2 regions of the Paraglaciecola sp. L1A13 genome follow, and region 1 is predicted to be linked to the other one. Evidence: predicted binding sites of a transcription regulator. Region 1 holds the regulator's gene; the other holds the start of a gene.
What was found. The regulator sigma-54, encoded in region 1, starts transcription at its own class of promoters, with help from an activator protein. The targets are predictions, from matches to a motif close to GTTGGCACGNNNNTNGNNT.
Positions count from the first base shown of each region.

Region 2: a site for sigma-54 is predicted at 6,065-6,083, ahead of GQR89_RS07645 (DUF1328 domain-containing protein). Genes of this name have one in related genera too.

Region 1 is NZ_CP047024.1:4,285,478-4,300,729, forward strand. Features, by position in the region: gene GQR89_RS18080 (DNA/RNA non-specific endonuclease) at 1-140, shown strand, start outside; gene GQR89_RS18085 (HPr family phosphocarrier protein) at 200-478, opposite strand; gene rapZ (RNase adapter RapZ) at 475-1,320, opposite strand; gene ptsN (PTS IIA-like nitrogen regulatory protein PtsN) at 1,322-1,765, opposite strand; gene hpf (ribosome hibernation promoting factor) at 1,781-2,068, opposite strand; gene GQR89_RS18105 (RNA polymerase factor sigma-54) at 2,094-3,587, opposite strand; gene lptB (LPS export ABC transporter ATP-binding protein) at 3,710-4,435, opposite strand; gene lptA (lipopolysaccharide transport periplasmic protein LptA) at 4,435-4,959, opposite strand; gene lptC (LPS export ABC transporter periplasmic protein LptC) at 5,000-5,563, opposite strand; gene kdsC (3-deoxy-manno-octulosonate-8-phosphatase KdsC) at 5,560-6,114, opposite strand; gene GQR89_RS18130 (KpsF/GutQ family sugar-phosphate isomerase) at 6,114-7,085, opposite strand; gene GQR89_RS18135 (calcium/sodium antiporter) at 7,092-8,054, opposite strand; gene GQR89_RS18140 (ATP-binding cassette domain-containing protein) at 8,373-9,170, shown strand; gene mlaE (lipid asymmetry maintenance ABC transporter permease subunit MlaE) at 9,171-9,947, shown strand; gene mlaD (outer membrane lipid asymmetry maintenance protein MlaD) at 9,964-10,428, shown strand; gene GQR89_RS18155 (phospholipid-binding protein MlaC) at 10,459-11,109, shown strand; gene GQR89_RS18160 (lipid asymmetry maintenance protein MlaB) at 11,102-11,434, shown strand; gene GQR89_RS18165 (BolA family protein) at 11,463-11,720, shown strand; gene murA (UDP-N-acetylglucosamine 1-carboxyvinyltransferase) at 11,792-13,051, shown strand; gene GQR89_RS18175 (trypsin-like peptidase domain-containing protein) at 13,127-14,188, opposite strand; gene GQR89_RS18180 (DegQ family serine endoprotease) at 14,291-15,252, opposite strand, start outside.
Region 2 is NZ_CP047024.1:1,809,994-1,825,245, reverse strand. Features, by position in the region: gene fghA (S-formylglutathione hydrolase) at 1-60, shown strand, start outside; gene GQR89_RS07665 (M14 family metallopeptidase) at 168-2,879, opposite strand; gene GQR89_RS07660 (aminotransferase class I/II-fold pyridoxal phosphate-dependent enzyme) at 3,057-3,341, shown strand; gene GQR89_RS07655 (YHYH protein) at 3,611-4,828, shown strand; partial or broken gene GQR89_RS07650 (2OG-Fe(II) oxygenase) at 5,158-5,767, shown strand; gene GQR89_RS07645 (DUF1328 domain-containing protein) at 5,868-6,029, opposite strand; gene GQR89_RS07640 (CsbD family protein) at 6,368-6,565, opposite strand; gene GQR89_RS07635 (MmcQ/YjbR family DNA-binding protein) at 6,808-7,269, opposite strand; gene GQR89_RS07630 (YHS domain-containing (seleno)protein) at 7,483-8,016, shown strand; gene GQR89_RS07625 (phosphoribosyltransferase) at 8,197-8,754, opposite strand; gene GQR89_RS07620 (lipoprotein-releasing ABC transporter permease subunit) at 8,910-10,121, opposite strand; gene GQR89_RS07615 (PilZ domain-containing protein) at 10,411-11,007, shown strand; gene mfd (transcription-repair coupling factor) at 11,013-14,495, shown strand; gene GQR89_RS07605 (CsiV family protein) at 14,495-15,252, shown strand, end outside.

The sequences.
Region 1 (15,252 bases):
ATAACTATTGCATGAAAGAGGTCACGATAGACAATGTCGAAAGTCGCAGTGGTTTAAATATATTCCCCGCAATGACTGGCAGTAAGGAATATACAGTGGAATCCCGTCTAGGAGGGTTGAGCAGCCTGTTAGGTTGTTAAAACATTAGCGATTAATGTTAGGGATATTATTCAGGCTTAAAAAAATACACTAATGAAGTCTATTCACTTTCGTTAAACTTACCCACAATGAGCTTTTCTACTGCTTCCATGGCTTGTTGGGCATCTATGCCTTGTGAAATAACCAGTACTTCTTTGCCCTGACAACTCTCAAGCATCATCAAGCCCAGTACACTGCTAGCAGAGGCACTTTTATCGTCCTGCACTATGGTCACTTCAGCGTCGAATTGATTGGTCAGCTTAACCAATTCTGTCGCTGCTCTGGCATGCAAGCCGAGCTTATTTACAATGAGTAAAGTCTTTTCTAAACGCTCACTCATCGATTGAGTTCTCGATGGCGAATTTGTACATCAGGATGCGAAGCACTAAAAGTCTTGGCAAGCATTTCAACCACGTAAACCGAACGATGTTGACCGCCGGTGCAGCCTATCGCAACAGTGACATAGCTGCGATTATTACGCTCTAAATGTGGCAACCAAGTTGAAATCAAATTTTGGATTTGCCAGATAAATTTAGTCACTATGGGTTGCGAGCCAAGAAATATCTCTACTGGCGAATCGAGACCGGTCAACGGTTTTAAATCTGGTTCCCAATGTGGATTCGGCAAAAAACGTGCATCAAATACGTAATCTGCATCTTTGGGAATACCATGCTTAAAACCAAAACTTTCAAACACCAATACTAAACGTGAACTTTTTTTACCTAAAATACGTTCGCGCACTAATTCAGCAAGCTGATGAATCGATAGTTGGTCAGTATCTATGTACAAGTCAGCACGCTCAGCAATAGGCGCCAGTAATTGGCTTTCTGCTTGAATAGCACCAGCTAACGATTTGTTCTGTTTTGATAACGGATGTAGGCGACGCGTTTCGCTAAAGCGTTTGATAAGTACATCATCGCTAGCATCTAAATAAAGAATGGTCATTTCCCACGTCGAAGGTAGATAATCAAGTATCTCTACCAATTCATTGGGATCTTTGGGGAGATTGCGCACATCAATACTGACCGCCACTTGGTCATACTCATCGACTACAGTATGGGTCAACGTAGGCAACAAATTGACTGGGATGTTATCGACACAGTAGTAGCCCAAATCTTCCAACGATCTTAATACAACGGACTTACCTGAGCCTGAGCGACCGCTTATAATAATAAGTTTCATATCAACTGAGTACCTGAAATAGTGCTTGGTCAGTAGTCGCGCTACGCAATTCCTTCAAGACATCTTTATCACTGAATTTTTTGGCGATCGCGGATAAGGTTTGTAAATGCTCGTTGGCCTTCTCTTCAGGCACCAATATCGCGAAAAATATGTCCACAGGCATATTATCGATAGCATCGTATTGAACCGGAGGTTGACAAGTCACCAGCACAGCTAAGGTAGACTCAAGACCTTTTATACGGCCATGGGGCAACGCAATACCACCACCAATTCCTGTACAGCCCACCTTTTCTCTACTACTTAAGCTGGCCAAAATAGTGGCTTGGTCTATCTCAACAAGGTGCTGAGAGGCCACCTGACTGATGAGCTCTAAGATGCGTTTTTTGCTAGAACCCTGAACTGCGCATAAAACGCAGTCAGGGTGAAGAATACTTGAAATTTCCATTATTTACCTGATGGGTTAATGGCGCTTAACTTTCTCTTTATGCTTAATGACTTGGCGATCGAGCTTATCTATTAGCCCGTCTATCGCGGCGTACATATCGCTGTGTTCCATGGTTGCAAAAACATCTGCTCCATTCAAATGTATCGTAGCTTCAGCTTTTTGGTTCAGCTTTTCTACATTGAGAATGACGTGAACATTGTTAATTTGATCGAAGTGCCGCTCTAGCTTGGTAAATTTAGTATCAACATAATCTTTAAGTGAATCGGTAACATCCACATGGTGACCAGTAATATTAATTTGCATAACGCCTCTTCCTTCTTTAATCAGCCTACAATAGGCTTTTTCGTTGGTTCGACGGGGGTATCATAAGAGATTCCCGGTATTTTGCTATCGTTCGCCTAGCAACCATAATGCCTTGATCAGCTAACAATTGAGCAATCTTGCTGTCGCTTAACGGCTTACTGGGTTTTTCAGCCGCGACCAATTTCTTAATCAACGCACGTATTGCAGTTGATGAACATTCTCCGCCAGTTTCGGTAGCAACATGGCTAGAGAAGAAATACTTCAACTCAAAAATACCTCTAGGGGTATGCATATACTTTTGCGTGGTAACACGAGAAATAGTCGACTCATGCATCTCAACCATTTCTGCTACATCATTCAATACCATAGGCTTCATCATTTCTGGACCGTGTTCAAAAAAGCCCATTTGCTGTTGCACTATACAGTTTGACACTTTTAATAACGTATCGTTGCGACTCTCAACACTTTTAATAAACCATTTGGCTTCTTGCATGTGTGAGCGAATAAATTGACTGTCACTAGTATTTTTTGCTTTACGACTCATGGCCGCATACTGCTGATTTACATTCAACTTTGGCAAGCTGTCGGGATTGAGTTCGACTGTCCAGCGGCCATTCTTTTTGCTCACCGAAACATCAGGTATTACATATTCTGGTTCGCCTTTTATCAAAGCGCTACCTGGACGTGGGTTTAATGTCTTGAGTAAGCGCATTACTTCGCGTAAATCATCTTCTTTTAAACGTGATTTACGCATTAACGTCCGATAATCCTTACTGCTCAGTAAATCCGCATACTCACCGATCAGTGTTTTGGCTTCTTCTAACCAAGGCGTATCTGGCGCAAACTGACGTAACTGAACCAATAAACACTCCTGCGGAGTGCGAGAACCTGAACCGATAGGATCAAACATCTGAATCCGTTTTAGCACGCATTCAACTTCATCAAGTTCTATCTCTTCATCATCCATACTCGTCAGTACGTCTTCAACACTCATGGTCAAATAACCAGACTCATCAATAGAGTCAATAATGGCCGTCGCTATCGCCACATCAGTATCGCTAAAATGTGTTAAGCGCATCTGCCATAGCAGGTGATCTTGAATATTGTCAGTGGTTTCCCCCTGAAAAATTTGCTCATCGTCGCCTGCTGACCCACTCGAAATACTTGATGCAGGAGCGGATGACGCACTGATGTATTCATCCCACGTGGTATCCATGGGTAAATCTTCGGGTATATCATTTTTTTCTAGGGCTTCACTTGCATCAATATTATCGCTGCTAGTTTCGACGATCTCATTGTTGTCTTTAGACGCAGGATCTAACGAATTATCGTTAAGTGCACTGTCGCCAGATTCTTGGTCAGTAGGCTCTTCTATCTCCAAAAGCGGATTTGAATCCAACGCTTCTTGAATTTCTAGCTGTAAGTCCAGCGTAGAAAGCTGCAACAAGCGTATAGCCTGCTGCAACTGCGGAGTCATAGTGAGTGATTGACTAAATTTTAATTGTAAAGAGGGTTTCATTTACTTCTTTATTATGTCCGTTGCAAACTATCTATATGCTGTGGTTGATTCAATTTGACTGTATTTGTCTCACCAAGCGCCTGATAAATATCTCGATAAAAAGAGTGGCTGTTTCACAGTAACTATAGCCTGAATTGTTCACCTAGGTATACATCTCTTACACGTTGATCACTTAATACTTCTTCGGCTGTACCGGAAGCAATCAATTCACCTTGGCTGACAATATACGCCTTTTCACAAACATCGAGTGTCTCTCTTACGTTGTGGTCTGTTATCAAAACACCAATGCCACGATCACGTAAATGCTGAATAATTTTCTTGATATCATTAACCGAAATAGGGTCTACACCAGCAAAGGGCTCGTCAAGTAAAATAAATTCTGGGTCAGCGGCAAGGGCACGCGCTATTTCTACGCGCCTGCGTTCACCGCCTGACAAACTCATACCAGCGCTGTTTCGAATATGATTAATATTGAATTCGTCTAATAATGAATCTGCCTGTTGCTCTCTTTGGTCTGTCGTTAGCTCTTTGCGCGTTTGCAAAATAGCCATTAAATTCTGATACACAGTCAACTTACGAAAAATAGAAGCTTCTTGAGGCAAATAGCCAATCCCTAAACGTGCCCGCATATGCATTGGTTGCAAGGTAAGATCTTGCTGGTCGATGCATATTTCGCCTTTGTCTAGGGGTACAAGTCCCACTATCATGTAGAAGGTGGTCGTTTTACCCGCGCCATTGGGACCGAGCAAGCCCACAATTTGGCCCGTAGAAACTTCAAGGCTTACATCCCGTACAACCTGCCGAGACTTGTAGGATTTAGCCAAGTGAGTGGCTCTTAAGGTCGCCATTATGGATTTACGTCCTGTTTAGGTTGGTCAGGTAAGTCGCTTGCCTTATTTTCTTGAGGCGTTTTCTTGTTGTCAGAAGCCGCTTTTTTTGAAGGCTGAAAAATAGTGATCACTCGGCCATTACCTTCATTTTCGCCTTCTCCTTGAGCAACGATTTGCTCAAGTTCCATATTAAAAGTAATCGACTCACCTTTAACACTGCTATTATTTTGCTTTAATTGCGCATTTCCCTCTAGGGTAAGGGTGCGTAAATCACGACGATACTCTATCTTATTCGCCGACGCTTCAATACTACCACCGAGTTCCTGTTGCTGAGAGTATTTGGCTGGGCTGCCAGTCGCGATAAACACTTCGTTTCCTTCGCCTTTGCTGGCATCGACTTCCACTTCATCTGCGTAAACATTCAAGCTGCCTTGATTGATATGCACATCTTCACGAAAAATAGACTTTTTGGTTTTTCCATCACCAAACTGAAACTTCGAGTCCACTTTTATAGCTTGTGTAAAATCCTCTTTGCCGGCCAAGCTCAATGGGGAAAACGTCAATGTTGCTATGGCAACTACGCTAAGGCCGAGGTTGATAAATGGTTTGCACATGATCAAGTAACTCATATTGTTGGGTAGATAAATTGGCTTTAAGACCGTTGCTGTTAATCACATAGTGCTGACCGAATATTTGCACGGGTTGGTCAGATTCCATGGTTTTGTCTATTAAATTTATTTCGATAAAGTCAGTACGAATGGTACTAGCAAATCCTTGCTCGTCCTGATTACGTATCTCAACATTATTTTCTAATTGAATACGGTTATCTTCGTACAAGGTACCGTCTTTAGCCGACACTTGCCACGGAGAAGCCTGTGATTCTACAAATATGGTGTATTGCGGCTGTTTAAAAAGCGTGAAACCAAGCATTTCAAAGTGCTCCATTTTGCTCGCAAACACCTGATGACTTAAACGCCCATCTTTATCGAATAACGTGCTTAACATCTCACTAGCCTGATAATTAGGCTGCCAAGCGGTCTCAGTTTCGGTTTGTGGAATCATATCCTCTTCGGCTAACCAGTCAGGTAAGTTAGTCGCAATGACTAACAGGAACAAGCCGCCAATGCTGAGTGTGAGGCGATTCATACACTACTTCCGGTAACTTTGTGTAGCTTACCTTTGGCATGTAAAATAAGATCACACACTTCACGAACCGCACCAAAACCACCATTAATCTGTGTAACATATAACGCCTGTTTTTTCACAAATGGGTGGGCGTCAGCAGTAGCAACACCTATATGACTCAGATTGAACATGCCAATATCAGGCATATCATCCCCAATGGATACGGTTGCTTCTTTGCCGATTTTCAGCTGCTTTTGCAGAGCGTCTAAAGCATCATACTTTTGCTCACAACCTTGAATAATATGCTTGATACCCAGAGCAGACATTCGCTGATGGACAATTTTAGATTCGCGACCAGTAATAACAGCCACATGAACCCCGATATTCAGTAATGCTTTCACGCCAAAGCCATCGCGAGTATGAAACGCTTTAAGTTCTTCGCCTTGGTTGCCCATATAAATACGACCATCAGAAAAAACACCATCAACATCGCAGGCCAGCAACTTGATACGCGAAAATTTGTCCATCAACGACGACGATTTGTTTCCATATAGGGTATTGATGTCGCCCATTAAATCACTCCTGCAGACAATAGAGTCTGCATATTTATCGCCCCAACGGGCATATTTTGTTCATCGACAATAAACAACGAACTAATTTTTCGTTTTTGCATAACATTCAATACTTCAGCAGCGAGGGTATTCTGTGAAGCTGTTATGCAGTTTGCTGTCATTACGCTTTCAATACGAACGGTATGAATATCAACCCTCGCATCAAGCACCCGGCGCAAATCACCGTCGGTGAAGATACCGAGCAGTCGTCCGTCCTCAGCGACAATACCAGCCATACCAAGTCCCTTGCGAGAGATCTCGAGCAACGCTTGGCTAATAGTCTGGTCTGTTGTGACCAAGGGTAAAAAATCTCCTTTACACATGATGTCATCCAATTTGAGCAAAAGCTTACGTCCTAAAGACCCGCCAGGATGTGACAAGGCAAAATCATCTGGCGTGAAACCTCTAGCATCGAGCAGTGCTACCGCTAGCGCATCTCCCATCACGAGTGTAGCAGTAGTGCTCGCCGTAGGGGCTAACCCCAAAGAGCAGGCTTCTTTTTCAACTTTGATACATATGTTGACGTCCGCATATCTGCCTAATGAGCTTAGCGGATTGTTGGACATAGCGATAATCTCAATACCTCGACGTTTTACCACGGGTAATAACGCCAACAGTTCAGATGTTTCACCTGAGTTAGAAATAGCCAACAAAACATCTTGTTCAGTCAACATACCTAAATCACCATGATTGGCTTCTGCTGGGTGCATGAAAAAGGCGGGGGTGCCTGTACTGGCCAGCGTTGCCGAAATCTTATGACCGATATGACCGGATTTTCCCATGCCACAAACCACAACTTTGCCTTTACAATTTTTCAGTAATTCACATGCAGCGACAAAATTCTCATCTACGTATTGAGTAAGTTGTGCTATTGCCTGCCCTTCTATTTCAAGCACGCGCAGGGCCGATTGAATGTAATCTACTTGACTCATTCTGGATTAACCTTGGTTAAATACGAAGTACTGATAAGCAACAAAACAGCCTAAAAAGATCATTGCTTCAAAGCGATTAATACGCCCAGCACCGCGTAAATTAAAACAAAAAATGACTAACAAAAAGGTTAGTCCTAACATGCTGTAAATATCTCGACTCGCGGCGTCGGGATCGACGGGGCCGGGTGATATTAAACCTGGCATCGCCATTACTGCCAAAATATTAAATATGTTAGAACCAATAATATTGCCCAGCGCTAAATCATCTTCGTTCTTCAATACTCCGGCAATACTCGCCGCTAGTTCAGGCAAACTGGTGCCAATTGCAATGATGGTTAAACCAATAACCAAGTCACTTAAACCGAAATGATGGGCAATCACAACGGCTGAATTAACCATAAAATGAGCACTTAATGGCAATAATACCAAACCAACTAACAACCAAATAATCGCATTTTTAGTGGGAACGTCGGACGGCACTTCATTATCTGTTTCTGATTCCAGAGGGTCGCCTTTCTCCATATTAAAAGACATCCATGCGAGTCCACCGATGGTGAAAAAGAATAAAACGAACAGCACAACGCCTTCACTCAGCGACAAATATAAATCAGCAAGAAAATAGGTAGCCAACAACGACACGGCCAATAAAACAGGCATTTCCCGTTTCAGGGTAGTAGATGCGACTGTTAAAGGTTTAAGTAGCGCGGTTAAGCCAAGAACTAGGGCAATATTAGTGATGTTTGAACCGATAGCGTTGCCGATGGCGGTGTCTGTATTGCCGTTTAATGAAGCTGTCGCCGAAACCATAATTTCAGGAGCGGAAGAGCCCATCGCAACTATTGTTAAACCGATGACCATGGGAGAAATTCCCATATTTCGAGCGAGTGCCGACGAACCGTATACGAATCTATCTGCACCCCAACTCAATACTACTAACCACAACAAAAATAATAACGCTTCAACTATCACGAAAACTCACTTCTTTTAAACTAATACCCAATTGTCGCAAAAAGCACTGCCTTTGCATATTCATTGTGTGACAAATAAACCCGCTAATTATAAATAAGACTGAACGATAAATATTCAATACGGGTCTTATACGTAACGGTTGAGTATAATGATTCCTTATACTGTCATTCGTTGTTACTTTCTATGTTCGAAAAATACGAATATAACTTGTTACTTTTTGGCTTTGAGGTTTGCTCTTGAAAACACGTATAATGCTCGCAATTAATATGCCCTTCGTAGTAAGTGTTTGATTTACCTAACAGGAATACAACAGTCTTAATGGAAAATTTGCTAGAAATAGACAACCTTACGTTCTCCCGCAGTGGCCGTGTTCTCTATGATGATATCTCAATGCGCATAGTGAAAGGTAAAACCACGGCGATAATGGGGCCCAGTGGCATAGGCAAAACGACTATGTTGCGATTAATAGGCGGTCAATTAAAACCAGATAGCGGAGATATTCGCTTCAAGGGCGAGTCGATACAAGCCATGAGTCGCAACCGACTATTTACGGTGAGACGCCAAATGAGCATGCTATTTCAAAGCGGCGCATTGTTTACTGACATGACGGTATACGACAATATTGCGTTTCCATTACGGGAACATACTAAGTTGTCCGAATCGGTGATTAAAACAATAGTATTGTTGAAATTACAAGCTGTCGGGTTACGGGGAGCAGCTCACTTGATGCCGGCTGAGTTGTCTGGCGGTATGGCGCGACGTGCAGCGCTAGCAAGAGCGATTGCTCTTGACCCTGAACTTATCATGTACGATGAACCCTTTGGTGGACAAGATCCTATTTCAATGGGTGTATTGGTAAAGTTGATAAAAGCGTTAAATGACGCGCTTCAACTGACCAGTATCGTGGTAACGCATGATGTTGCTGAAGTACTTACGATTGCAGATTACATTTATATTTTAGCTGAAAAGAAAGTAATAGGCAGTGGTACACCTGAACAAATTAAACAAAGCGATTCCCCTCTTGTGCAGCAATTTCTAAACGGTGAAGCAGATGGGCCAGTGCCGTTTCATTATCCGGCAGACAAGCTTGAAAACGCCTTTTTTGGAGTGAAGTAAATGCAGTGGTTGGCGGATATTGGGCATAATACAATCGATACAATTCGTTCATTTGGGCGTGCGTTTTTAATGCTAGTTGGTGCGATTATCGCGAAACCTCAACTGATAAAAAATACGCCTTTGACCATAAAACAGATATATGTGGTCGGTGTTCAGTCACTGTTAATCATAATTGTATCAGGATTGTTCATCGGTATGGTTATGGCGCTACAAGGCTATACCATTTTAGTCGATTACGGTGCGGAAGGTAGCTTAGGACCCATGGTGGCACTTTCACTGTTGCGTGAATTAGGCCCTGTTGTTACCGCTCTATTGTTTGCTGGGCGTGCTGGCTCTGCACTGACAGCAGAAATAGGCTTAATGAAAGCCACTGAGCAGTTAAGTAGTTTAGAAATGATGGCAGTAGATCCGCTGCGTCGAATTGTTGCCCCTCGCTTATGGGCAGGTATTATATCGATGCCAATGTTAGCGCTAATATTTAGCGCAGTAGGCATATTGGGTGGGCATGTTGTCGGCGTAGATTGGTTAGGCGTAGATGCAGGAAGCTATTGGTCCATTATGCAGTCTAGTGTCGACTGGGATAAAGACATAGTTAACGGCATTATCAAGACTATCGTATTTGCATTTGTTATTACCTGGATAGCAATATTTAAAGGATATGATTCTATCCCTACATCAGAAGGGATAAGCAAAGCCACCACTGAAACCGTGGTATTTTCATCTTTAGCAGTGTTAGGACTAGACTTTATCCTAACCGCATTAATGTTTGGTATATAGTAGGAGTATAAAAGTAATGTCGTCACGGAAAGTGGAAATTATGGTTGGCTTGTTTGTGGTACTGACAATAGCAGCCGGATTGCTATTAGCTCTTAAGGTAGTTAATCAGGGCATGTCTGGTAGCATGGACTCTTATACCTTATATGCAAAATTTGACAACATCGGCGGCCTTAAGGCTCGCTCGGCAGTAAAAGTGGGCGGTGTTACAATCGGACGCGTCGACAGTATTAACCTAGACCCCGATGGCTATACACCTGTTGTCGCCCTAAAAATCTCCCAGAAATATACTAAATTCCCAGAAACAAGCTCAGTGTCGATTTTAACCTCGGGCTTACTCGGTGAACAGTATGTCGGTTTTCAACCCGGTTTTAGTATCGACGGTATCGCCGATCTTGCTGAAGGCGATTACATATCAGATACCAAATCAGCATTGGTTCTAGAAGACCTAATTGGTCAGTTCTTATTTAGTAAGAACGATTAAAATTTATAAACTTTGGACTTAAAATACCCCATGAAGCAATTAACACGAATATTTAGCGTCGCAGTCATTTTAATTTTCAGCAGCGTTGCCTCGGCCGAAGAAGTTAACCCTTATAAACTACTGGAAGATGTGGCTACTAAAACGTTCGCCAGAATCAAAGACGAACATGCTGAAATTCAGAAAGACCCTGAAATACTACGCACTATCATTGAACAGGATCTTCTACCTTACATTGATTATAACTTTGCAGCGTTAAAGGTCTTAGGTAAGCATTTTAGAACAGTTCCAAAAGAGAAAATTCCTGAATTTATCCAAGTCTTTCGTGAGTACCTGATCACGACTTACGCTTTAGCCTTGACCTATTATAATGGCCAGGACGTAATATTCCAGCCGATGCAAGATACCCCAGAAGATAAAACGGCAACCGTTCGTGCTGTCGTCAGAGAACCTGGTCGTCCTGATATCAAGATTTCGTTTAAATTACGTAAGAATACCAAAACGAATGAATGGAAAGCTTACGATATGGTCGCTGAAGGTATTAGCTTGCTATCTAGCAAGCAGAGCGAATATGAATCAATTTTACGCCAGGATGGCATTCAAAAAGTCATCGATATTATGAAAGAGAAAATTGCTCAACCAATTACTCTGGAACAAGCCAAAAAGGAAGAAATTAGTGAGTGAGTCCAGTACTTCACAAATCACTGTCGAAAATCTCAAAGATTCCCCTGAGTGCTTTGCACTTAGGGGAAAGCTTAACCGTGAAACGATCCCTAATTTTTGGCCGAACAGTGTGCAACAACTAACGAGTGCTAAGTCGATCAATCAACCACTTGTATTAGATTTAACGAATATTGAGCACATTGATACCGCAGGTCTTGCATGGTTAATCAACCTTATACGCGATACTAAGGCTCAGGATATTCAATTCCATATAGCTAATCCTCCAAAAACCCTACTAAATTTGGCTAAAATTAGCGACGTTGAGGCCTTTTTACCGTTACAATAACTGTTTAATTTTAATCTTGGGGAAACCAATGCAGAACTCTGAAATCGAACAGTTATTAATTGAAAAACTTGGCTTAGCAGAAGCTCATGTTAGCGGTGACGGGTCACACTTTCAGATTATTGCGGTTAGCGACCAATTTGAAGAAATGAGCCGAGTAAAAAAACAGCAATTTGTATACGCTCCGCTAAGTGACATTATTGCTCAGGGCACCATGCATGCCATATCAATTAAAACCTTTTCTGAAAAGCAATGGAAGCGTGAACGTCTTCTTAATATGCCTCAGTAAATTGGCATTTCAGCACAGCTTTCCACCTGTTTTACAATCTATCACTGTGTACAATTCATAAGAGCAATTCCATGGACAAACTACTCATAAAAGCGTCAAAGCCTCTACAGGGCTCAGTACGTATCTCCGGCGCGAAAAACGCGGCATTACCTATTTTAATGTCAAGTATCTTAGCCGACTCCACTTGCTATTTTGATAACGTACCAGAACTCAGAGATATCAATACCAGCTTAGCCCTACTGGCTGAATTAGGCGCTGATGCTAAACGTGTTTCTGGCCATTCAGTAGAAATCGATCCAAGTTCAATTAATAACTTCAACGCATCTTATGACTTAGTTAAAACCATGCGAGCTTCGATCTTAGTATTGGGGCCACTACTAGCCAAATATGGCGAAGCAAACGTTTCCTTACCTGGTGGCTGCGCCATAGGAGCACGGCCAGTGAACCTTCATTTGCAAGGCTTAGAGAAGATGGGAGCACAAATCGACGTAGAAGCGGGTTATATTCGCGCCAAAGTGGATGGACGCTTAAAGGGTGCTAACATATTTATGGATGTGGTAAGCGTGGGTGCCACGGAAAACCTAATGATGGCGGCATGTTTGGCCCACGGTGAAACCGTCTTAGAGAACGCCGCCAGAGAGCCTGAAATTGTTGATTTGGCCAATTGCTTAAATGCCATGGGCGCTAAAGTAAAAGATGCTGGCAGCGACAAAATACGCATTGAAGGCGTAGAGCGTTTGCAAGGTTGCCGTTATACGGTATTACCCGATCGTATTGAAACAGGCACATTTTTAATTGCTGCGGCCGTAACTGGTGGCAAAATTCGTTGCGAAAACGCCGCCCCTGACACCTTAGATGCAGTGTTAGACAAACTCGTGATGGCTGGCGCAGTCATCACCACAGGTGAAGACTGGATTGAGCTTGATATGCAGGGCCATTCACTTAAAAGCGTGAACATTAAAACCGCACCTCACCCTGGTTTTCCAACTGATATGCAGGCTCAGTTTGTCGCACTTAATTGTGTGGCTGAAGGCACTGGCGTCGTCACCGAAAATATCTTTGAAAATCGCTTTATGCACGTACCTGAATTGCAGCGTATGGGAGCCAAGATAGATTTAGAAACAAACAGTGCTGTGTGCCACGGCGTATCAAGTTTAAAAGGGGCACAAGTGATGGCAACAGATTTACGTGCTTCTGCAAGCTTGGTGATTGCAGGTTTAGTAGCGGAGGGAGAAACTATCGTTGACCGTATCTACCATCTAGACAGGGGATACGAGCATATTGAAACTAAGCTTAACGGCTTAGGGGCAGATATTAAACGCATTAAATAGAGTATTTAGACTGCTTGGCATTTTAGTTACCCAGACCTACCGATTAACTAAAAGTGCCAAGCGAATAATCATATCTTATGGCCGACCCAGTTCGGCGACTACTACCGTTAAGGTCAATAATTCACCGCCTCGGCTTACCTCTATTTGAAGCTCACTACCGGGCTTGGTTTCAGCAATATAATCCAATGTCTGAGTAACACTATCTGTTGGCTCACCATTAATAGTGAGCATAACATCATCGGTTTTAATGCCACCTTTATCAGCAGAACTACCAGGGGTGACACTGGTAATCAAGATGCCTGTGCGACCATAAACTTCAGCCGCCCCAACACCAAGTTGTCCCCGCGTAACACGGCCATTAGCGACAATTTCGTCCATTACTTTTTTAGCAAGACCGTAAGGAATAGCGAAAGACACGCCATCAACTTCTTTCACTCTTCGCTGGCTATCTAATGTTTTGAAGTTAGCGTTATTAATGCCAATTAAATAACCGTTACTGTCAACTAAGGCCCCACCGGAATTACCTTCGTTAAGCACGGCATCCATTTGGATAAAATCGAAATAAGCCGCCAATCCGTTACGCCCAACGCGACTAACAACGCCTTGAGTGATTGTTTGACCTAAATTGTACGGGTTACCAATGGCTAAAACCAAATCCCCTACGCGCGTATCAGGGTCTTCTAATTGGGGGATCACATGTAAGTTGTCTTCAGCCACTTTCAACACAGCCAAATCGGTGTAAGGGTCGTACCCCACAATTTGCGCTTCAGCTCTGCGCCCGTCTTGCAGGCCAACCAAGATACTATTTGCATTTGCGATGACGTGCAGGCAGGTAAGAATCAAACCACCCTCAGTCATAATCACACCCGAACCTAAACTAGTGCGCTCAACAGCCTGACTACGGTTATAAATACTACCGCTTTCAATTGATTGACTGTAAATGTTTACCACAGCAGGGCCAGAAACATTGACCGCATGATTGAAACTAAGCTTGTCAGATGTTTGCCTGACAGGGCTGAACACAGCTAAGTTTAGTCCGCTGCCATGACGCAAATCAGGCACCAAAAGGAGTACTACTCCAGAGATGATGACACCGACTAATGCGGATTTAATCAAAAATGTTAATGAATCTTTCAAGGGACCTGCTAATAAAAGCTTACTTATCAGAGGTTAAGAATAACACTGAAGGGAAAAAGTTAATAGCAGCCCAGTACCGGGGCTGCTATTAAATTGATATTACTAACGGATTACTAAATAAAGGGTAGATAAACCACGTTTTACATTAAGTGCAATAACGCCTTTAGATTCATCAAGTGCGTTGCGCAAATCAACAACATTGTCGATTTTGTGCCGGTTAACGCCAATGATAACGTCACCGTCTTGAAGGCCAATAAGAGCCGAAGGCGAACGTGCGACTAGGTCAGAAATAACGACACCATCGACACCTTGCTTCGTTTTACCATTGGTTAGCGTAGCGCCTTCCAGCGCGGGGTGAATCTCTTTTGCTGCAACGGTATTTTGAGTTGCATCGCCTAACACAACTTGTACTTGTTTCTCTTTACCTTTGCGCAGCAAGGTTAAGTTAACTTTTGATCCTGCGCCTTTACTGCCTATTTTAGCGCGAAGTTCCAAGAAACTCGTAACGGGTCGTCCTTCAATTTCGACAATTATATCGCCTGCTTGAATTCCACCCTTGTCAGCCGCTGAACCTTCAGATACTTCACTAACGAAAGCGCCTCGGCTAACATCTAGATTCATCGCTTCTGCTAGGCCTGAATCCACGTCTTGGCCCAATATGCCGAGTAATCCACGACGTACTTCGCCAAATTCGATAATCTGATCAACCAAGCTTTTCATCATATTAGCAGGGATCGCAAAACCAATACCTACGTTACCGCCATTAGGACCAAATATAGCGGTATTAATACCAACCAACTCACCATTAAGGCTAACTAGTGCTCCACCTGAGTTACCACGGTTAATTGCCGCATCAGTTTGAATGAAATTTTCATAGCCACCAATGTTAAGACCCGAACGACCCAAAGCGCTAACAATACCCGAGGTGACTGTTTGACTTAACCCAAATGGATTGCCGATAGCTACCACGAAATCACCAACACGTACTTTGTCTGAATCCGCTAAAGGGACAGCCACCAAATTTAAGTTATCAGTATCAATTTTAAGCAATGCAATATCGCTTT
Region 2 (15,252 bases), 2.5 Mb from region 1:
TTCATCAGTAGTTTTATTGAGGATCATTTGCGCTTTCATGCCAAACATTTAGCAGAATAAGCCCAGTTAAATCACGCTATATAGTGCAAAAAAAAATGCCAAGTGCTTAGGCCGCTTGGCATTTTTATTTTTAACGAACTAAGGTCAAGTCAGCACTCGCTGCGCCTTTATTTCGCTACATGCGCATGAGCAGGCGCGCTGAAAATAGCATTCAGCAACATCACATTTAAGCCGTCAAGATAGGCTCGCGTGGTGGGCTCTTGCGTAAAGGCGATAACCATTCCATTGCCACTTGGTTGGTGAATTAAAAATGGTTTATATGCCAACTGCTTTTTGTTTTCTTGCCATAAATAGCCACTTGCCAATACTTCTTTTTCTCCTTTGAACCAGGCTAAATTTTTGCCTGAGGCTAAGCGAATAGGCGTAAATATATCATCACCGTAGACCAAACCGACAACGTCTGACGGAATACCAGCAGTTAACCAGTGTTCTTGATCGACTTCTACATTCGCCAATATTCCAGCGACAAAATCAGGACTCTCTTCTAGGTTTTCGCTGTCCTTAACCAAATCAGCGTGTTTGCTGTAGGCTTTTCCCTCGACCGTCGATGCCTTATCTTTAGTATCTGGGACTTTAACGCTACTTTTATCAGTTATCGCTAATTCACGTTTTACATCTAATAAACCTATATCTGCATCCGCTGCAAAACGTGTTGCACTGCCAAGGGTAATAAGTACCCCGCCCGATTCAACCCATCGTTTTATATTATCAGCACCCGCTTTACCTAAGCCATTTTGATATCGCCCAGCAGGTAAAATAAGAACTTGATAATGACGTAAATCAGCGTTCGCCAATGTAGCAGTGCGAATCGCGTTAACCGGATAACCGAACTGTTGCTCAATAACAAAACGGGTACTACCCGCACTTAACGATGACGTAGGTTCGTCCCACGCCATGGCAATTTTAGGAGCGCTCATCAGGTAAGTATCATTGCTACCAAAACTAGGGCCATCGGTTACCCAACTCGTATTAACGCCATCGACCAACGCACCACTTAGAGTGGCCAAATTTTGTACCTTTGTCGCGATATCACCATCATTTGTTGCAACTTCTATAATTAAGCTGCCAGCGGGGTAACGCTGTTTATCGTCTAAAATAAATGCACGATCGGCAGTTTTAATAGCCACACCTTGGCGCAACGCTGCGGTCAAAAACCGCCCTGCGGCCATATCACCCCAAGGCACGATGTAGGCAACAGACGCATTCGGGTTGGTCACTTTACCTTCTAGGGTATCGCTCATTGTCACCAAACGATGATCCCCTGATACACCTTTGCCGCACGTATCTACATCAAGGTTGTACATAAGGGGTAACGACCAACCCGTAACATCATAAATTTGATCACCAAGCTTACGATCACGGCGACGCTCTTGCTCTTTGATAAACGCTTTACTCATGTCTACTTGCTCAGTAAACGTGGTTTTCACAAAACGACCACGAGGTTGTGCGGTGTCAATGTAATAACTGCCAGGCGCATAAGTTTCACCACACAGCTTCACTTTATCAGTGGTTTGGTAGACGTTCACCCCGTGCTCTGTCATCAATTTAGCGAGTTTGAAGTTACCAGCACGGTCTCGTTTATTAGGCAGAATGAACACACGCTCTTTTTTGTCTGATTTACCCGCATCAATGGCGTCTACTTGATATTGGTAATAATCCTTAAGTAATTTCGTACGATTATTGGCGACGGTTTCAGCTGTCGACATTGACGCTACAAAATGACGCAATACCGTATCTTCATAACGTAAATTTTTGCCGTCCAATCGCCGAAATATCTCACCTCGTGACGACGCCACTTCATAAGTTGAAGCCGCGGCCCCATAAAATGTTGGCCAGCTATCACCGTAACCTGGATAGAACGCATCGAATATATCGCGAGTAAAATAATCAAACCCATTGGCATCAAAATGCTTGGCATTATTGCGCCCAACTAAATTGATATTTGCGATCTGTGCTTGTGTCATATGCGGATTGATTGGCTGCGCCGACGGAGCAAAATAATAGCTTTCATCTCCGCCCATTTCGTGTAAATCAATGACGACCAATGGGCGATAGTGATTCATGCTGGCAATACGACCTTTGGTTTCAGGCTGAGTAATAGCTAACCAATCGCGGTTCATATCAAATAAATAATGGTTTGCCCTGCCCCGTGGCCAAGGTTCATTGTGCTCAGCGGTTAATCGGTCACCGCTGTGCTCCATACCCACAGTAGAATAGTAGTTCGCAATAAAACGACTGCGACCATCTGGGTTTTGCAGAGGATCAATAAACACAATGCTGTTTTGCATCACATTTTTGACCGTTGCGTCATCTTTGCCAGCCAGTAAATGATAAGCCGTCATCATCGCGGCATCCGTACTGCTTATTTCATTACCGTGCACACTATATTCTAACCACACCGAAGCAGGTAAATCGTTTATTAGATTTTTAGCTTTGTCTTTATTGGTAACTCTAGGGTCTGACAAGGCCTGCATGCCATCGGAAAATTCTGCCAAGTTAGCGATATTTTGCTCACTGCCAATAGCAGCAAATATGAGTTTTCGTCCTTCCCATGTTTCACCATATTCAAATATTTTAATGTGCTTAGGGGCGGCTTTCTGCAGTGAGTCGAAAAAACGCAACATATCACCATGAGACGTAATACGTTGCCCGACGCTATACCCTAATACATCTTGAATATCAGGAATGCTGTTGTCGTATTGCACGTCAGGCCAATTAGCTAGTGGGCTATCGGTGGATTTATCTGCGGCTGCAGCTAACGCAACAAAGCACGTCATGGTGCTGACTAACAGTGGTTTAATAAGGTGTTTTAGAATCATTTTGTTCCCTGCGTTTATGTGTACTTTTATTAGTCATTGAGGCGACTTTTATTATTCATAGATATCATACCCAATGTCGCCTTAGAACCTAAGAGATTGCCCAATAAAAATCGTAAGTAAATTGTAATAAACCACCCAGTGTCCTATTTAGACATACGTTTCCACAGCCAGATCCTAATGTTTCTGCAAGCGCACTTACCCCCACTGGCACACGTTTTCGCACCAAGCGGTGGGCTGGTTTTATGGCTGACACTGCCAAAGGTGAATACTCAAAAATTAGCCGCATCACTTGCCCAACAAAATGTCTATGTCAAAGCGGGTAATCTGTTTTCAACCACAACGCTATACAAGGATTGCTTGCGCATAAACATGGGCAATATTCCCAATCAATCGTTTCTCGCCCAGTTGCGATTAGTATGTGAACTAGCCAGCATACAAGAAAATAGTAATAATAAAGGGTAAGCAAAAAGCGAAACATATCTGCGCTAATTCTGCACACTTGATGACTAAGTAGCGCACCAAAATTACGTTATAATCCCTTATCGCAAACTCTAATCAATAACCGAACTTATGTTTACGCTAGCGTAACCGTAGGTGCCCCAATTCGTCTCTTTGAGGCCAAACCAACTCGTTTTATCACAAGGTAATGTATGACAAGCCGTCAATTATTAAATCCTAGGAATATAGCGTTCACACGCTTTGGCAAAAACATATTTGCTGGAGCAGGCAAAATGGCATTCGTCGCACTGAGCGCACCCTTATGGTTATCCGCCTGTGACAGTGAAACCACCAGCACCGAAGTACCACATTCAGCACAAATCGCCAATGCGTCGCAAGTGGATATAAACTTATTTAGCGTAAATGCGTTGGCCAAACAACCCGAAATTGTTGACTGTACCTTAGAAAATGGCGATGACGCCCAGTGTGCAAAACTGGTAGTGAAGTATCTACCTGATAATTTAGAGATAGGCCCATTTTGCCCCAAAACGTTAGACGATAAAGGTGGCATATGGGATTGGGATGGCACAAAGGCAGGTCTATACCGATTAGATAAAGCCTTTCTGACCATGTTAAATGAACAAGGCTATACCTTTTACGATGAAGACGGCACAGTTCATATTGTTGATAACGCCACGTCAAAACCTACAGTGGATCATGCCTGCATTCAGGTATCAGAAGATCAAGACGTTAAGATCACCCTGCTTATCCCCACCACTCCAGTTATGGCGCTTAAAACCTCGCGTTTAGGCGTAGTATCAAAAGTGGGCATTGCGCTCGCTGGTGTGCCAATATTTTCTGATGCCCCCAGTGTGAAGCAAACTGGTCACTTACCAGCCCTTGATACTTGCGCTGGTCACGTTGACCCAGGCGGCTGGTATCATTATCACGGGACTTCAAGCGATATCGATACCGTGTACGCCCATGCACACGTGAACGCCAGCTGTACTAACCTGGCCCAAGACCCAGCAGCGCTGTTTGGCTATGCCTTTGACGGCGTGCCCATTTACGGCAGCGTTGATGCAAATAACGTGATACCTACAGACTTAGATGAATGTAACGGCCACACTGGTGTCATCAGTAATAGTGATATCAGTGCTTATCACTACCATTCAAGCAATGAGTTTCCTAACTTGCCCAAATGCCTCAAAGGTGTGGTAGCAAAGAATAACTTTTCGACCACTGCGCAAGCAGGTATAGGCGCTCACCCACCAGCAGGGACTAAAATCACGCGTAACGAACCACCAAGAGGCGGCAGCCAACACCCGGGTAATATGGCTCCTCCGGGTTTTGAACAAGCAGCAGAAAAACTGGGCGTTTCACAACAGCAATTAATGCAAGCCATGCAAGATGCTGGCGGCCCAGAAGCAGATTTGGCGATTGTGGCCGATAAGTTAAACGTTAGCGAAGCGGCATTAAAGTCGGCTCTACCAGAGCGCCCAAGACGATAACTACGAGAAACTGCGATGGCATCAATAATAGCGTTATCGTTATTATTGATGCCGCATAAATGCTGTTACCGCTTTTGAATCAAACCGCTATGCAAATTAATGCACGTCCTCTCTCTTTTAATACGACCAATCAAACCCTGTCCGAGCGTTATCAGCACTCCTACCCCTCCCATACAATTCCACCTATTTTGATCAATCAATTATATACAAATTCTAAATTCTGTTTGCCCTAACAACCTCATTTATTTAGCATATCAGGTGTAATAAATTAACGTCCTCGCCAAGGTACGAACGATCACCTAGCAATCTATTTGAAGTTAATTTAAATGTTGTCACGTAATACCTTACAAGGCGCGAGCGCCAGAACGTTACCTTCTCGAGAAACCATGCTTTACCGTGCGTCGTCTGTACAGAAATTTTGGACCACTAATCAAGAATTATGAAGCAGTCGTGGCAAGACCCTACATCAGAATTAGCAGTAAGGGATTTTTTGCAAGAAGTCGCGCATGACGTTTTCCAGTTTCAATTTTTCGATCCCATGCGTGTTGCAGACTTGAGTGGTTAACTTGAAAATGTATGGAATGTACAGATCCCTCTACGCCCGCCCTATAAAATAGTGCTGGATCGCCGGAGTGCCATGCTCGATCGCCGTTCAGAAGGACATCTGGCAGCACCCAGCTTTCAAACTTTGTACCGTCAACTGATGATCAGTATATGCGACCGATTGCTCGTATGCTGTTTCCAGAAATAATAGGCTACGATTCTCAGGCGTTTGGCTTTTCAATTAATTACCAGCCAAACACAGATAATTCGATTCGCCCGCACACAGATGCCTCCTCAATGACTCTTAACATTAATTTAAATCCGCCAGCAGAGGTATTTACCGGCTCAAATGTCGATTTTTATGACCGAAGCACAGGCAAAATAAAAGGGGTCGCGACTACTCTCGATAGATACCGGCTGGGAGAATAGAAGGTTGAATGAGCAAACGAACAAAAAAAAAGGCTGCACACCGGCAGCCTATTCAACAATAAATTAGCTAGACTTTCCTTCGGCCCATGACCACTGAAATAACCAGTAGTATGAGAAATACGAAGAAAATAATCTTTGCAATGCCGGCTGCAGAACCTGCAATACCGCCAAAACCTAACACTGCTGCAACCAGTGCTATAACGAGAAAAATAACAGCCCAACGTAACATACACATTCCTTATCATGATTTATGGACTCTAGGTAATGCTTCAATTATGCCAACGGAGCTGAAAAGTTTAAAAACCAAGTATTACGTGGCCTAGAAGCGTAAGTCTAACTATCATCACATTGAGAGGAGCATCTTAGCTCTGAATATATTTATTACCTTAGTGTAAAATTTTCACGGGGCACAATGTATGGTGCAGCGCCATCAAACTGACTTTTTGGTGAGATATTTAGGATGATGTCGTAGGTGAGCATAAACAAGAAAGCGCGTGTTGAAGACACTTCCCGTTATTGTGGGCTATCTTCGTCACGCGCTTTTAAAAAGGCTTTTGGCAGTAAACGTTATTTGCTATTGAAGAAGTCGTCTACCTCGCGCTCCGCTTCTTCCTTGGACTTGCCGTATTTCTCTTGAATTTTTCCAATTAATTCTGTGCGGCTGCCTTTCATTTTATCTACATCATCGTCAGTTAAATCACCCCATTTCTGCTGGGCTTTACCTTTCAACTGTTTCCAATTTCCTTCAGCTTGATCTTGATTCATACATATCTCCTATATTGGGAAAATTATCTGAACACTATGCTGTGTACAGAAGTACTTCACAAGTTGAACAGCAATCAACGTGCCACTGCGGGGATTGTTGGCTAACACTCGCGAGTGTTTGAGATATGTTTTGCCCAAGTATGAGAAAAAGGCAAGGCGTCTGGCGGCACCCAGCCTTGTTACGTTGGCTATTAAGTAGGCTTTCACGCCCCCTCCCATCAGGAAAAGTGATCGCGAAAAATCTATAAATGGAGCAAAATCGACACTTGGTCTTTTTTCAGCAACTTATTGACCACCAACATGTATGAGTTATCGATCATGCGCTTAAGCTCACCTTGCGGTAGGCTGCCATCCAATTTAACTGTATTCCAATGTTGCTTGTTCATATGATAGCCAGGCATGACCGCATTAAATACATCACGCAGCATAATGGCTTCTTGTGGATCGCATTTGAGGTTCATCCTGCATTCGTGCACTGGGCCAGCGTCGTTAGCAATTACTGGAGACTTAACGCTTTGGGCCTGCTTGCTCTTTTTGCCGATTATCGCTATAGCTAGCGTCGCATACATTTTGCCTTTAACTTTAAACACCGCCACATCAGGCCCAAACGGAAAATCTTCAGCCGTCTCAGGGAAGTCTAATAACCATTGGCGAGCGTCAGCAAATGCCTGACTATGATCTTGCTTACAGGAATGAATTTTCATATCGAATTACGCACAATATAGCCAGAATCATGGCCTTTTACTATAAACCTTATTTTAGATATAAACCTATTACAAAGCCCATAAGTTAACGCCTTTTCCCAAAGGTTTGCTTTTCATGTATGGAATATTTTGACTAATCTTTGCAATATTATTGCTACTCGCCTTGTCTCTACCAGTACAAAATAACAATTCAGCTGTAAAGGACTCTACAAGATGTTCAGCAATAAATTACTCAAACTCGCCGGTATCTTCCTGACGTTATATGTTCTAGCGATGAATGTGGCGTCAGCCGAATCAATAGACAGAGCCTCACTTGAAAAACAGGCCACGCTAGCATTAGGAGGATATGACGCAACAACGTATTTCAATTTAAGCGGCGCTCAAAAGGGTAATGATGCCTTTCAAGCGGTTTATCATGGCGAACGCTATCTCTTTACGAGTGAAGAGAATCAACAAAAATTTGCTAATAACCCTGCTCAGTATTTGCCTGAGTTTGGTGGCCTGTGTGCGCAATCTCTGGTGATGGAAAAAGACGTGATAGCCAATCCCGCTATTTACACGCTGCAAGAAGGCAAGTTATATATGTTCGTTTCCCAAGAAGCTCGCGCAGAATGGGCACAAGACTCAAGTAAAAATCTTGTTGCGGCAAATAAGCACTGGATGTTCGAGTCTGAAAAACGTCATGAGCAAATCGCGGCCAAAAAACGCTGGAAAACAAACAATACAGTTAAATTATTTAGCTTTTAAGCCATCAAATATAAAGCTATATAATAATGCCTAATGTGCCTGTCTAGATAACGCTTTGATTAGCTAAACCCTTGGCGGACAATGAATGCGATATAGGCGTTTTACCATTCGCTTATTCAGGCACAAAAAAAGGAGCATTAATGCTCCTTATATAAAATCTATGTGCTGGCTTGATATGCTTTACACCAAAATATCTCGTACGTTGGCCAAATCAGTTTTGCCATTAATAATTTCATCTGGTGTCAAACCTGAAATCTCATGAGGGAACACCAACCACTCTTCACTTTCATGCACAAAGTAATCAGGAACAATGTCCGTTTTATTATTTTTTGGCTTGTAATAAGGACACGCGATACGCACGTTTTTAGGCATATTTGCGCGAGATAGCTTCTTGATCTGAGTGATCAATGCATCAACACTGCGACCAGAGTCAAAGACATCATCTACGATTAGCAAGTCATCTTCTGCATTGGCATTTTCAATCAAGTAATGTAAACCATGAACCTTAATAGTTTTTGATTGTTGATCAATACCGTAATAAGAAGAGGTACGCACAGCGATGTGGTCTGTCTCTACTTTTTTGAAATCGAAATACTCTTGCACTGCGATACCAATGGGCGCGCCACCGCGCCAAATACCAATAATGAACTGGGGACGAAAACCGTCTTCGTATACTTTTGATGCTAAGCGGAATGAATCTTCTAATAACTGCTGAGCGGTGATAAATGTTTTTTCCATCGAAAAACCCTTTAAAGCGTGAACTGCCACTGATTGCTTAACACTACAAGCCAGCGTGCGAATATGAAAACATCGCCTATTATACACTGAAATTATGCAATAAGAGATGGGCAATATTGCATATTTATGACGAACTCAACACCATGCACACTGGCTTATTCGTATTTCAACGCGCTAGCAGGGTCGACTTTTAATGCCCGATATGCAGGATAAATACTGGCAACAAAACACAATAATAACGAAAACACGATGAGCATAACGATTTGATGCCAATGCATAATAATAGGTAAGCCCTCGCCGCCTGTGGCAGCCATAATCGGCACATTTAGTATGCTGAGTATATTGTTAAGTTGGCTGACCAGAATCAAGCCCCCTAAGACCCCAAAAAACGTCCCTTTAATACCGTTATATAAACCATTAAATAAAAACACCTTCATAATGCGCCCCCGAGATAACCCTTGGGTTAGCAATATCGCGATATCGCCTTTTTTCTCGGTCACGACCATGACCAATGCCGATACGATATTAAATGCCGCCACGGCAATAATCAGCAGCAGCATTAACGCCATCATGTTCTTTTCCATTTTAACCGCATCAAATAGCGGGCCTTGTCGTGTGCGCCAATCATCACTCGCCAGACCTAGTTCCGAGACCTTTTCTACCACCGTTTTATACTCGAATGGATCCTGTAAGAACAAGCGAGTTTGGGCGATACGGCTGACTTTATTACGCATAAGTTTGGCACTGTCTTTGATGTTCATCAGGATCACTTTGGCGTCAAGTTCAGAACCCACATCAAACACCCCAACAACAGTGAATAAACGCTGGCTGGGCATCTGACCAAATGGCCCAAACACACTACCTTGGGCTGAAATAATTCGCGTTTGCTCGCCTACTCGCAAACCAATTCGTGTTGCCAGTGCTCGCCCAACAACAATGCCGTAGCTGCCAGGGGTTAAATCGCTGATCTGCCCTACCAACATATTGTTGGCAATAATAGAATGCTGTCCGGTCACCTCAGGCTCTACGCCTTGGATCATCACGCCTTCTAAACTACGAGGCGATTGAATGACCCCTTCGGTTTCAATAAAGTCACTGGTAGCCGCAACGCCAGGCAACTGCCCAAGCGATGAAATGATCTCATTGTTAGCACCTCTCGTATCGACCACAACATGGGGCGCAATACCTAAAATACGGTCTTTTAAGTCACCTTCAAAACCGTTCATTACCGACAAAACAACAATCAAAGACATTAAGCCAAGCGCAATACCGATAGCTGAAAAAGCGTTGATAAACGCAATAAAATGGTTACCTTTAGAAGATTTTGCATAACGCAAACCGATAAATGCGGAAACAGAGTGAAACATGCTTGCAATAGACTCTTAGCCAAGGGTTAGGGATAATTCAGCGTTAACAATAACGATGCACGACAAACGCGATAATAAATAATCGCTTAACTCATGGTAAAGTAAAACGTTTTTTGAATAATACGCTCTGGTCATAGTGCAAACAAGGTTACAATGTTAAACCAACGCACTTAACGCAAAGAATCTTTGGAATTTATCTTATATTTCCCTTGGGTTAAGCTGGTCAGCGAGTTGCCGAGTAATTGATTAGGTAAAGGCCCTAAGTGGCAGGATAAATAGCGGAGAATACATGCACGGCTTAAGCCTTGAAGAAAAACAGCAGCAGTTCAATGAGTTCTTTACTATAGAGCACGCTATTCGCGTTAATTTCAAAGCGCTTGAGCCAAATTTTGTGCTGCCCGAAGCAGAAGACCTAAGTGAACATATGCCCTATGCCTTTCGCGTGGCTAGCGAAGCCTCCGCTATTGATGCACAGGCACTGCGGCCGTTGCGTAATATGGGTGAACATGCCGCTGAACTGGCAAATTTTTTGAATGCACAATCCCGTAAAATAGACTTATTGATGTCATTAGTACTGCAGCAGCAAGATGACCCCAGCCTTGCTTACGAGTCTTATAGATTTGGCGGGGGGGGCATAGTCGTGATGTGTGATGAGCCCTACAGTGTCGAGCAGAATATTGAACTTAAGCTATTTCTAAAAGAAGAAGCGTCGGCAATTTTTTGCTATGGCGAAGTCATCAAATGTGAACAAGTGGGTGAAAAACACCACGTTTCACTCATTTATAACTGTATTCGTGAAGAGGACCAAGATCTTCTCGTACGTGCCAGTTTACATCTTCAAACGGCGCAGCTTCGCAAACGCGCCAAGCACCAAAAGAACGACTGACCTACATGACAACAAGTATTTTTAATCCGACCTTGGCCAAAGGCCAAGGAGATGCAATCCAGTGGGGCAACCTTCATGGCAGTAGCTTAGCCATGTCGATTGCCAATGCAGCAGGCAAAACCAAAGGGCCAATTCTGTTGGTCACCGCTGATACCCCCAGCGCAATGAAATTAGAAAAAGAATTGAGCTTTTTCTTACTCGGAAAAAAAGTGCAAGTGCAGCTTTTTCCCGATTGGGAAACCCTGCCCTATGATAATTTTTCTCCCCATCAGGATATTATCTCACAGCGCCTTGAAACCCTGTACCGGCTAACACAAGCCCAAAACAGCGTATTTATAGTGCCGGTGAATACCTTAATGCTGCGCATGGCACCGGTAGATTACTTAAGCAAATATTTGCTGATTTTAAAAGTGAATCAAACCTTAGACCTCGATGCTTTTCGTTTGAGTCTAGAGCGCGCTGGATACCAGCATGTTAATCAGGTTATGGGTCATAGTGAGTTTTCGATACGTGGTAGTATTATTGATTTATTTCCCATGGGTAGTCAGCAACCGTTTCGAATCGATTTGTTTGATAACGACATTGACAGCATTCGCTACTTTGATCCCGACAGCCAACGTTCTGGCGACAAAATTGATGAAATAAAATTGTTACCCGCACGGGAATTTCCCACTGATAAAGACGGTATCGCACTATTTCGCCAACAGTATTTAGAAAAATTCGACCCGAACAACGCCAAAGATTCGCTTTATTATCAAGTGGGTAAAGGCATGATGCCCGGCGGCATCGAATATTACTTACCGCTATTTTTCGCTCACACAGCCACTTTATTTGATTACCTGCATCCGGATACATTGCTGATGATGCATGGTGATTTGGCCTCCGCCTGTGAATTTTTCTGGAAGGACGTTAACGAGCGCTACGATCAATTACGCTATAACTTAAGCCGCCCATTAATGTCGCCTGCAGACTTATTTTTACGCAACGAAGAACTGTTTGGCGCGTTTAAAAAATGGCCGCGTATCACCATAGATCACAACGCCAAGGAACAAAAAGCTGGCGTGACCAATTTCGAGACTCGCACCATCGGCGATATCGCGATTAAATCCCAGAACAAAGTGCCTTGGGCAACGCTCAAGCAGCGAGTAGCAGACTGGCTTAAAAGCGATAGCAAAGTCTTGTTTAGCGCTGAATCTCAAGGTCGCCGTGAAAGCCTACTGGATTTATTGTCCAAGGCGGGCATTAAGCCCAAAGCTTTTGAACACCTAGACGCCTTTAACAAGAGTAAAGAGCAGATAGGCATCACCATTGGTTTAGCTGAGCACAGTTTCGTGTTGTTTGAAGACAATCATGAGCTGGCGTTTATCACAGAAACCGAGTTACTTGGGCACAAAATAAGCCAGCGTCGTTTACGAGATAAACGCCAAGCAACAGACGAAAACGCGGTTATCCGTAATTTAGCAGAGCTTGCCATTGGCCAGCCTGTGGTGCATTTAGATCACGGCGTGGGACGTTACCTTGGCCTGCAAACATTAGACGCAGGCGGTATCACCACAGAATACTTGTCTATTGAATACGCCAAACAGGCCAAACTATATGTGCCCGTATCAGCACTGCATTTAATTAGTCGCTACAGTGGCGGCGATCTAGAAAAAGCCCCGTTACATAATCTGGGTACCGAAACTTGGAGTAAAGCCAAACGTAAGGCAGCCGAGCGCGTCCGAGATGTGGCCGCTCAACTGCTCGATGTTTACGCCAGACGCGCCGCCAAACCAGGCTATTCGTACAAAATAGCCTGGGACGAATATCAAGCCTTCAGTGATAGTTTCCCGTTTGAAGAAACCTTAGATCAGCAACAAGCTATTAATGCGGTTATTCAAGATATGGGTAGCAGCAACGCCATGGACCGATTAGTCTGTGGTGATGTAGGTTTTGGTAAGACCGAAGTCGCTATGCGAGCCGCTTTTATCGCCGCTAATCAAGGTAAACAAGTAGCGATTTTGGTGCCCACTACCCTACTCGCCCAGCAACACTATGAAAACTTTAAAGACCGCTTTGCAGACTGGCCTTTCAAAATAGAGGTGATGTCTCGTTTCGCTAATGCCAAAGACCAAAAAGATGTCATGGCAGGCTTAACAGATGGCAAAGTCGATATCGTGATCGGCACGCATAAGCTACTACAAAACGATATTAAATTTGCCGACTTAGGCTTGGTTGTTATCGACGAAGAGCACAGATTTGGCGTACGTCAGAAAGAAAAATTTAAAGCCCTACGTTCAGACGTGGACATTCTAACCTTAACCGCAACGCCCATACCACGAACGCTAAATATGGCGTTATCCGGTATGCGTGATCTATCGATTATTGCCACGCCACCAGCCAAACGTTTAGCCATTAAAACCTTTGTTCAGCAGCGCAGTAAAGAGCTGATTCGCGAGGCGATCATGCGAGAAATCTTGCGGGGTGGTCAAGTATACTTCCTGCATAATGAAGTCGAAAGCATTGAGCGTACCGCCGAAGAAATAGCCGAGATTATACCGGAAGCCCGAGTGGCCATTGGTCACGGTCAAATGCGCGAACGCGAATTAGAAAAAGTCATGGGTGATTTTTACCATCAGCGACATAACGTACTGGTTTGTACCACGATTATTGAAACCGGTATTGATGTGCCTTCAGCCAATACCATTATTATGGACCGAGCTGATCACCTAGGCTTGGCCCAACTACACCAGTTACGTGGTCGTGTTGGACGCTCTCATCATCAGGCTTATGCTTACTTGCTAACGCCCCATCCAAAACGCATGAGCAAAGATGCGATTAAACGACTTGATGCGATCTCTTCACTTGAAGATTTAGGTGCTGGTTTTGCATTAGCCACCCACGACCTAGAAATTCGTGGTGCGGGAGAGCTACTCGGTGACGACCAAACTGGGCAAATTACTACCATCGGTTTTACGTTGTATATGGAGATGCTCGAACAAGCGGTTGAAGCATTAAAAGAGGGTAAAGAACCATCTCTTGATGCAGCATTGGCCAATCAAACTGAGATTGAACTGCGCCTACCTGCGTTATTCCCAGACGATTATATTAATGATGTGAATACACGTTTATCTTTATATAAAAAGCTCGCGAGCTGCAAAAACGAAAGACAGATCAACGAGTTACAAATCGAACTCATCGATCGCTTTGGCTTACTGCCTGATGCAGCCAAAAACCTCGTGCAAATAAGCTTGATGAAGCTCGTGGCCAAGCAAATAGGTATCAGTAAAATTGAAGCCAATAATGCAGGTGGCGCAATCGAGTTTTCAGACAAAACCCAAATAGATCCAAGGTTTATCATTAAGCTTATCCAGTCTCAGCCGCGCATTTATCGTTTGGAAGGTGCAAATAAATTGAAGTTTAATGTGCCAACCGAATCAGCCAGCGATAGACTGCAACTTATCCTGGATATGTTAAATGAATTTAGCCAGCAACTACGAGCCGCTTAATGCCAAAAATTTTTAGTCATCGTTCAACATCAATACCCACAAAAAAATTGGGTAAACCAACACTCGCTATCACACTTTTAGCGCTAAGTTGTGCCCTAGCCACACGTGCTCATGCCAATGACTGGTGGTTTGATGTGGAGGTTATCGTTTTCAAACGCAATATATCAACGCAATCCATTGCCGAGAGCTTCGATCATCAAAAACCTAAGTTTGCCTCGCAGACTGCCTTGGATCTGCTCAGTGACTATATATCGCCGAACTTGACTTACGTTAGTGCCGGCTTGCCTATTTGCAACATGTCAGTGGCAAATAGTTCTGATAGTCCAGAGCCTGAGGGGCAAAAACCGTTAGCCTTGGTAAATGATATTTTTGCAGTAGCTGATTTCTCACATCTTGAAACTCAATTAAATCCGTTGACAGAAGGCGTTTTGAATATTAATTCAGCCGCTAATGCTCGTGATAGCTTCGCACAAGTCGAAGGTGATAATTCAGGCGATGAAGAACCAAACGGCTCGCAAGATACAGACGTGGTGAGTTATCAATACATGATGACCCCGCCTAAATGGGTCAATTGGCAACTACCTGCAACACTCCCTTGTAGCTTTTCTCAGGACAGAGTGTTGTTGGCTGGGCCATACGATCACCTAATACCTGAACCTCAGCCTGCGAACGTTCCACTAAATATTGATGGTGTGGAATGGCCCAATCGTCAAAGCGCCTATCTACTGCCCAAAAGTGAGCAACAACTGGTTAAACT